DNA from 2 places in the Pseudoalteromonas sp. BDTF-M6 genome. Region 1 is predicted to be linked to the other one. Evidence: predicted binding sites of a transcription regulator. Region 1 holds the regulator's gene; the other holds the start of a gene.
The links. The regulator FliA, encoded in region 1, starts transcription of late flagellar genes. The targets are predictions, from matches to a motif close to CTAAAGNTNNNNNNNNNNNNGCCGATA.
Positions count from the first base shown of each region.

Region 2: a site for FliA is predicted at 3,198-3,224, ahead of pomA (flagellar motor protein PomA). Genes of this name have one in related genera too.

Region 1 covers NZ_JAGXTQ010000006.1:53,840-58,354, reverse strand. Annotated here, with positions in the region: gene KD147_RS13870 (chemotaxis protein CheW) at 1-1,353, opposite strand, end outside; gene KD147_RS13865 (protein phosphatase CheZ) at 1,369-2,118, opposite strand; gene cheY (chemotaxis response regulator CheY) at 2,136-2,519, opposite strand; gene KD147_RS13855 (RNA polymerase sigma factor FliA) at 2,559-3,287, opposite strand; gene KD147_RS13850 (MinD/ParA family protein) at 3,303-4,163, opposite strand; gene flhF (flagellar biosynthesis GTPase FlhF) at 4,156-4,515, opposite strand, start outside.
Region 2 covers NZ_JAGXTQ010000004.1:4,544-9,058, forward strand. Annotated here, with positions in the region: gene KD147_RS09930 (DNA topoisomerase III) at 1-448, opposite strand, end outside; gene KD147_RS09935 (hypothetical protein) at 515-1,003, opposite strand; gene KD147_RS09940 (flagellar motor protein MotB) at 1,241-2,167, opposite strand; gene pomA (flagellar motor protein PomA) at 2,181-2,942, opposite strand; gene KD147_RS09950 (exodeoxyribonuclease VII small subunit) at 3,342-3,581, shown strand; gene ispA ((2E,6E)-farnesyl diphosphate synthase) at 3,590-4,477, shown strand.

The DNA of each region.
Region 1 (4,515 bases):
TTGCAGATCGGCGGTCACCACATCCAGGTTGGAAATGGCTTTACCCATGTCTTCGCTATTGCTGCTATTGGCCAGGGTCAGCAGGCGGTTACGTACCAGCACCAGCTCGCCAACCATGTTCATAATCTGATCCAAGCGCTTGGTATCGACGCGCACCGTGGTTTCGGCGGCGGGCGCCGCGGCTTTAGCCGCCGGCTTGCTGACCGGCTTGCTGACCGGCTTCTCGGCGGGCTTACCGACGGGCTGACCATTTGCATTGCCAATAACCTGGCCTGTTGGCTGACCTGCAGGCTGGCCAACGGGTTGACTGGTGGGCTGAACTTGTGGTTTTTGTACCGCCGCACTGCTATCGCTGGCCGGTTGGCTTGGCGTTACTGAAACTGCGGACGCGGCCTGGCTTGTGGCGGCTGGCGGGCTTGGTATCGCCGTAGGGCCATTGCCTTTGCCATGAAGCTCATCGAGTAAGGCGTCAAATTCGTCCTCACTGATTTCCTCATCGTCGTCGGCGCTGGCCACTGCAGCCGTCTCTTCTGCGACTTTTTTATCGGCTGATGCTGTTACAGATGTGGTCGCAGATGCGGTTGCTGAGCCGGAGCCTAATACACCAAAACTGCCGGGGCCGTGCAATTCGTCAAGTAAGGCATCGAATTCATCATCGGTAATATCTTCATCGCCCTCGGGGGCTCCCTCGGTGACCCCCCCGGAGAACCCTGAAAGATTGCTATCTGTGCTGGCTTCCTCGGTCATTGAGGTCTCGGCCCCCGGGCCTTTACCTACTCCATGTAACTCATCAAGTAAGGCATCAAATTCGTCTTCACTGATTTCATCAATAGCCGAGTTGGACTCATCATTAAAGGCTATCGGGGTATCCTCGATAGCCATAGATTCAGCCACTGACACTGCCGTGGTCTCCACGACAGGAACAACAACGGGTGCAGATGTAGCAAGGGCTTCACCGGGTGCTTCCGGCTCACTTAATTGATGTAAAATAGCTAACAGTTCGGGGTCGGCGGGCTCGGGTTGAGCACGCAGCTGAATTTGCGCGAACATCTCGTTAATGGTGTCCAGCGCTTGCAAGATCACATCCATCAACTCGGCTGTAACGCGACGTTGCCCCTGACGCAGAATATCAAAGACGTTTTCGGCACCATGGCAGGCATCAACCAACTCATTCATGGCCAGGAAGCCGGCACCGCCTTTCACTGTGTGGAAACCACGGAAGATGGCGTTAAGTAGATCCTTATCTTCGGGATTATTTTCCAGCTCCACCAATTGCTCAGACAGCTGTTCTAATATTTCACCCGCTTCGACGAGAAAGTCCTGCAAAATATCTTCATCTACTTCAAAGCTCATGCAACCGCACTCCTGTTAGAATCCCAGGCTCGACAACAAGTCGTCGACCTCGTCCTGGCTTGATACCACATCATCACGAGATTCTTTATCAATAATGGGCCCTTCAGGGCCTTCGCCGTTGACCTTAATGGCCACTTGTTCTTTTTCTAATAGCTCGCCTTCTTCAGCACCGAAGACGGTCAGCAGGTGGATCAAGCTGTCTTCCACTTCACGAACCAGTTCGATAACCCGGCGGATCACCTGACCGGTCAAGTCCTGGTAGTCTTGCGCCAACAACACATTGTTAAGCAAAGCGTGCAGCTCCAAGGTACTGCTCTGCGAGCGCCCCATAAAGCCGTCAAGCTGATGGCACAGCTGCTTAAACTCGCCCAACTGCAAGTCTCGGCGCATCAGCTTATCCCAGCTGGGTTTGATCTGATGCAGGTCGGTGGACAAGCGCTCGGCAATGGGCAGGCTGGCTTCCACCGCATCCATGGTTTTATTGGCCGCCTGCTCGGTCATTTCCATAACATAATTTAGACGCTGTTTGGCGTCTGGAATGGCTTCGTTGGTCAAGTCTGAAAGGCGGGTATCCAGCTGAAAATTTTTCAGTGATTCATGCAGTTGGCGCGTGAGTTTTCCCACCTCGGCAAACAGCTCGGATTGCTCCTTCGAGGCCGCATCCAAGATCAATTGGTCGGCTTTTTCCTGTTCGCCCTGTTCCAAGAACGCGACAAGCTGCTTGGCCTGCTCCAGGGTAATATGAGGTGCAGCGGGCGCTGACATAAACCTCTCCTTCTTTTTTAACCTAAGCGTTCAAACACTTTTTCCAGCTTGGTTTTCAAGGTCGCGGCGGTAAACGGCTTAACAATGTAACCATTCACACCGGCCTGGGCGGCGGCAATAATTTGCTCTTTCTTGGCTTCGGCGGTCACCATTAATACGGGTAGGTGCTTGAGTCGCTCGTCGGCGCGAATGGCGCGCAACAGGTCAATACCTTGCATGCCCGGCATATTCCAATCGGTGACCACAAAATCGAAGTCCTGATTTTGCAGCATAGGGAGCGCCGTGCTGCCATCGTCTGCCTCTTGCACATTGGTGAAGCCTAAATCACGCAATAGATTTTTAATGATTCTTCTCATAGTGGAAAAGTCATCAACCACGAGAATTTTCATGTTCTTATCCAAAGTATCCTCCAGTGAGGTCTAAACCCGCTTTACTTACTACTAATTGATCCAGTCGCTGATCTTGGCTCTAAGCTTGATCATCGCCTGGCTATGTATTTGGCTCACACGCGACTCGCTAACCTCGAGTATGTGCCCTATTTCTTTTAAGTTCATTTCATCGTTGTAGTACAACGACAGTACCAAGGCGTCGCGCTCGGGCAACGACTTGATCGCCGCAACCAAAGCGGCATTAAATCGTTCGTTATGCATGCTGGCAAAGGGGCGGCTGAGCTGTTCTTGTTCATGCTCACCGCCACCGCCGATAACGTCTTCATCGACGCCCAGATCTTCGATGCCAATGACCTTGGCGCAATTAACATCGTTTAAAATCGTATGATATTCCTCGAGTGAAATATCCAGCTTTTGAGCGACTTCGGCATCTTTTGGCTCGCGTCCCAAGGCCCGTTCCAAATCGTGAATAGCCTGCGCTATGGCACGGCTATGGCGGTGCAATGAGCGTGGCGCCCAGTCACCACGACGAATTTCATCGAGCATGGCACCACGAATACGAATGCCGGCAAAGGTTTCAAAGCTGGCACCCTTGCTGCCATCGAAGTTTTTCGAGGCTTCGATAAGCCCTATCATTCCCGATTGAATGAGATCGTCCAATTGCACGCTGGCGGGCAAACGCGCCAAAAGATGGCAGGCGATACGCTTAACTAATGCAGCATGGCGCTCCACCAAAGAACTTAACTGCTGTTGCTGTTGATACCCTGCGACCCTATTCATAGCCGTCCTAAACCGTTAGCCGCCTACGAGCTTTTCAATAAAGAATTCTAAGTGTCCCGAAGGATGGTTTGGCAACGGCCATTGCCAGGCCTTGTTGGCCAGGCTCTTCAACGACACCGAGGCCGGAGAGTTAGGGAATAAATCAACCACGGCTTTTTGGCGGCGCGTGGCTTTACGCATGTTTTCGTCATAGGGCACGGTGGCAACCAGTTCCAGTGAGACATCGAGGAAGCGATCGGTGACCTTGGACAGCTTGGCGAACAGATCTTGACCCTCGCGCAGGCTGCGTACCATATTAGCAACGATTTTAAATTTGTAGACACCATGCTCGCGGCTAAGCACCTTGATCAAGGCATAGGCATCGGTAATGGAGGTCGGCTCATCACAGACCACCACCACCACATCCTGCGAGGCGCGCGAAAAGCTTAGGACCATGTCGGAAATACCGGCCGCGGTATCGACAATCAGCACGTCATAATCGTTATCGAGCTCGCTAAAGGCACGGATCAGACCCGCATGCTCGGCGGGGCTTAGTTCCACCATGCTCTGGGCTCCCGAAGAAGCGGGAGCGATATGGATGCCGGCGGGACCTTCAACCAGGATGTCGCGCAGGTGACACTCACCATTGAGGACATGCGACAGGTTTTTTTCCACTCGCAAGCCAAGCATCACGTCGCAATTGGCCAGCCCCAGATCGGCATCAAGCACTAAAACCCGCTTTCCTTGTTGGCCCATAGCAATGGCCATATTCAGGGAAACATTGGTTTTACCCACACCGCCTTTGCCGCCGGTTACGGCGATTACTTTTACGCCTTGACTATTATTCTGATTCATTCTGCGAAGGCCGCTTGCCTGATCCAAGATGGTGTTAATCATACATTCCTACTGCTGGTGACGCTACCGTCTGACGCCCTGCTGGAGCCTGTGCTGCTTGCGCTTTTTGGCGTTTTATAAACAATTGCTCAGCCTTTCTCACCATTTTTTCCGAGTTTGCAACCCGGATATCTTCTGGCACGCGCTGACCGTTAGTAAGATACCCTATTGGCAGGCGATTTTGAATCGCTACACTAATAATCTCACCCAAACTTAGACTTTCATCAAGCTTAGTGAAAATACAGCCACTTAGGTCGACCTTTTGGAAGTGTTTTATGGCTTCTTGCAACACTTCGCGCTGGGCGGTGGCACTGAGTACCAGGTAGCTGCGGATCTCAACCGCGGCGCTGCGCAT
Region 2 (4,515 bases), on a different contig from region 1:
GCAATTGCCCAAGGGCTTTTTTCACCGCAGGTAAGTTTAAGTCGCTGATCAACAAACGCTGGATGCTTTGCTTTTGAGCCGCGCTCAATTTAACTTGAGAAATGACCTCATCGACTAAGAGTTGCCCTTCCCTGTCGGGGTCGCCGGCATGAACAATTTGCGAAGCTTGCTTGATCAGCTTTTTAACCAAGGTAAGTTGTTTGCGGGTTTTGCTCTTGGCCTTGAGTTGCCATTGCTGTGGCACTATGGGTAGATGCTGTACTTGCCACTTTTTATAGGCGGCATCATAGTCATCGGGCTCTGCCTGCTCGAGTAAGTGGCCAATGCACCAGGTTACGCAATCGCCGTTGCCCAGCTCAATATAGCCGTCTTTTTTGTTATGAGGTTTAGGCAAGGCGGCGGCAATGGCACGCCCCAGGGAAGGTTTTTCAGCGATATAAAGCTTCATAGCAAAAATAACTGTTCATCCATACAGTGAAGAACAGTGTAGTGCAAAACCCTTGCTGAAGAAAGCTTAATTGGCGACGGGAGGCTTAGCGCGAGCTTTTAACCAATAAACGATAGGTAAATAGCAAAGCACTATGGTGGCAATATTGATTACGGGGATAATCGTTTTGAACAGGTAAGCACTGTTGTAACTTAAATCCCAAAGGTGTCGGTCGGCTAATCGCCACATTTGCAAAAAAGGCACCGCAACAACAATCAGCTGGCCCATGATGCTTTGCCACAAGTGGACCTTACCGCGTACGCCCCAATAAGCAATGATGGCCATCCAGGTTATGTCATTACCTGCCCAAATAACATAGCGCCAGAACTTTTGCGTATCCCAGGAGAATATCCATTCGTGGATCAGCGCGCCGTATAAGAAAAAGCCAGCGGTCAGCAGCGCAAAGCGTATGCCTCTGACATCTTTAATAATGGCAAGAACAACAATCGCCGGCACTATCAGTGCCGCCGAACTGTTATTGAGAAGCAGAAGAAAGTCTTCGAACCAATCTGGCATAGTTAGGCCTTAGGTAAACCTTAGGTACACCTTAGGTACACCTTTGTTAACCCTGAGGCTGCTTTTGTTCTTGATCCTGGCCCTGACCGTCTTCGTGGTCGGTTTTGTCATCAGAGCCACCGCCATTACCCGGCATATAAGCAAACTTGTTTAAAATAGTCATTCCTTCTCCTACTGTTTGTTTCTAAATCGTAAACTAGGCATAAAATAACGAATTTTTTCAACAAGTGCCAATACTTACTGCACAACTTCTATCGGCTCCGACTCTTTCGCCTTACCCTGCATAATGGATATTTCTACGCGACGGTTACGCTTACGGTCTTCATCAGTTTCATTGGGCACCAAGGGCCGGGTATCGGCATGACCGACCACCACCATGCGGTTTTTATCAAAGCCCTCTACCTTTTGCATCTCGGTGGCAACGGCTACCGCCCGCTTGGCACTGAGATCCCAGTTATTGGTATAAAGCTCATTAGCGACCTGAAAATCATCGGTGTGGCCGGAGACGGTGATCTCCCCGGGCACATCTTTGAGCAAGCGGGCAATGTCATGCACTATGGGCTTAAATTGCGGCTGCAAAAACGCACTGCCGGATGGGAAAGAACCATTTTCACGAATACGAATGATGATCTGTTGACCAAGGGATTCCAGCTCGATGGCACCATCGATAATTTGTTGCTCCAGCTGCTGGGCTATTTTCTTCACCAGCTCATTGACCCTTTCTTGATCCGCCGTGGCAATCGCCTGCTGTTGTTCTTGTTGCTCTTCTGTGCTCGAAGATTCACCGCCACGCTGATCGCCGCGTTGTTCCTGGCGACCACCGGCCGAGTCTTCATCACCGGCCTGGAACTCCAGCATTTGCTGGGTCATCTCCGTGGTTTGCTGCTGAATGGTCTCAATGGGGGTAGGTTCCGGTCGCCCGGGCTTAAACTCCATGGCGATCACACTGGTGCCCTTGGGGATATCTTTGACTTCCAGCTTGTTTTGCACCCCGAAGGCAAACTTCATCGAGCCGGCAATCTGCTTAAATTTCAGTACATCCATTTCCGAGAAGGCCAGCAGCAGCACGAAGAAGCACATCAACAGCGACATCAAATCGGCAAAGGTCCCCATCCACTGGGGTAACCCGGGAGGAGGACATTTACAAGGTTGCTCGTCGGACATACTCATTCCTCGCTCATGCCTCTGTATCTAACTGACGCTTAGACTCGGCAAGGTAATTCTTTAAAATGCCCTCGATCACCTTGGGGTTTTGACCGTCTTGAATTCCCAAAATCGCATCGAGGATCAGGCGCTGATTCAGCTCTTCTTCGTCTTTACGCAGCTCCAGCTTAGACTGGATGGGGATGGCTATGACGTTCGCTAAAAAGGCACCATACAGGGTTGTTAACAAGGCCACCGCCATGGCCGGGCCAATGGCCTTGGGGTCATCCATATTCGAAAGCATGGCCACCAGACCGATAAGCGTACCTATCATGCCCATGGCGGGGGCGATATCCCCGAGTGCTTTAAATAAACCGGCGCCCTGCTGATGGCGCGCCGAGGTCAGCATAATGTCTTTTTGTAAGGTGGCACGCACCACGTCGGCATCGTGACCGTCAACCAGCATGTCGATGCCCTTACGCATAAACTTATTGCGGATATCCGCTTCTTCCAACGCCAAGAAGCCACCTTTACGGGCCGAATCCGCCAGCTCTACGGCTTTTTCAATCAACTCATCCGGCGACTCTATCTTAAACATAAAGGCCTTGCCGGCCACCTTACCTATGGCAAAGAACTGCCCCATGGTGTAATTAGCAAGAACGATAAACAGCGAGCCACCAAAAACAATCAGTACCGATGGGGTGTTGTAAAACATACTTACATCGCCACCAAGTACCATAGACATGACTACAAAGCCTATCGCGCCGAGAATACCAATAATGGTTGCTAAATCCACACGTCCTCCACCCACAGTTACTGCATTTCGCACCTCTTTGAGCCTGGCTCGGGTGCTTAATACCAATTTTATTAATGCCTTGCCCAATCTAGCGAACCAAACACCGGACTATCTGCGTTAAAAATCATTCATACAGAGCGACTGTATGTCATCATTTTCGCCTTGTTATCCCGAGTGTTTATCTGTCGCTATCATTGCTCATTTCATCAATGCAATTGGTATAAAAATTTGCCGCTATTATAAATACTCTTAGGCTATCGGCAACTGATGCAATTACTTAACCCTTTTATTTAAAATTCTGCGCATTAGAGCAGGCTAAAATCATCACCTCCTTTGACCTAGTCACGGAATACCCCTAAAATTGGCGCTCTTAGCAATTCAGTAACGAGAGCGCAGGCAATGGCACAAAAAAAACCAGAAAACCTCACCTTTGAGGACGCAATCAACGAACTGAGCCAAATTGTCACCGAGATGGAACAAGGCGATATGCCGCTTGAACATTCTTTAAAGCAGTTTGAACGCGGTATCAGCCTGGCCAATGCCTCGGCGCAAAAACTGGATCATGCGCAGCAAAAGGTGAGCATGCTGATGAGCAATGATCTCGACGGCGAATTAACGCCTATGGACCCTCAAGAGTAATAGTCACTGTGGAATTAAAACAAGCCTTAGCACAAGCGCAACAAGACGTAGTACACACCCTAGAAAGCTATTTCCACAGCCAGCAAGACGCTCAACCTCGGATCCTCGCGGCCAGCCAGTACAGCGTACAAAATGGCGGCAAACGATTGCGCCCATTTTTGGTTTATTGCGTCGGCACCATGCTCGGTGCCAACAAGAGCGATCTCGATAAGGCCGCCGCGGCCATCGAGTGTATCCACAGCTATTCTCTTGTGCATGATGACCTACCGGCCATGGACGACGATGAATTACGTCGCGGTCGACCCACTTGCCATATTGCCTATGATGAAGCCCATGCTATTTTGGCCGGTGACGCACTGCAAAGCATCGCCTTTGAATTACTGAGCGCTAACGACTTTAACATTGAGGCGGGCGCACAAATCCGCCTGGTACAAAGCTTAAGCCGCGCAGCCGGTCTACTCGGTATGGTGGGTGGCCAGGCCTTAGATATCGCCGCCACCGGCAAAAGCATCAGTCTCAATGAGCTTGAGCAGATACATAATGCCAAAACTGGGGCCCTCTTGAGCTGCGCCATCGAACTTGGCTATTTATGCGCCCCTAAAGGCGACAATAAGACCGAAACGGCATTACAACAGTACGGTAAGGCCATTGGCCTGGCGTTCCAGGTGCAGGACGACATTCTGGATATTGAAGGCGATACCCAGACCTTAGGCAAACCGCAAGGCTCGGATGTGGCCGCCAACAAAGCAACCTACCCGGCTCTGCTCGGTTTAGATGGCGCTAAAGCCAAACTGAAGCAGCTCTATGACGAGGCCATTGCGGCCCTCGACAGCCTGCCCTATGACACCAAGATGCTGGCGCAACTGGCGCAATACATCATCGCCCGAGATCATTAAAAATTACTACAGATGGCCGTGCCCATTTTGATATACTC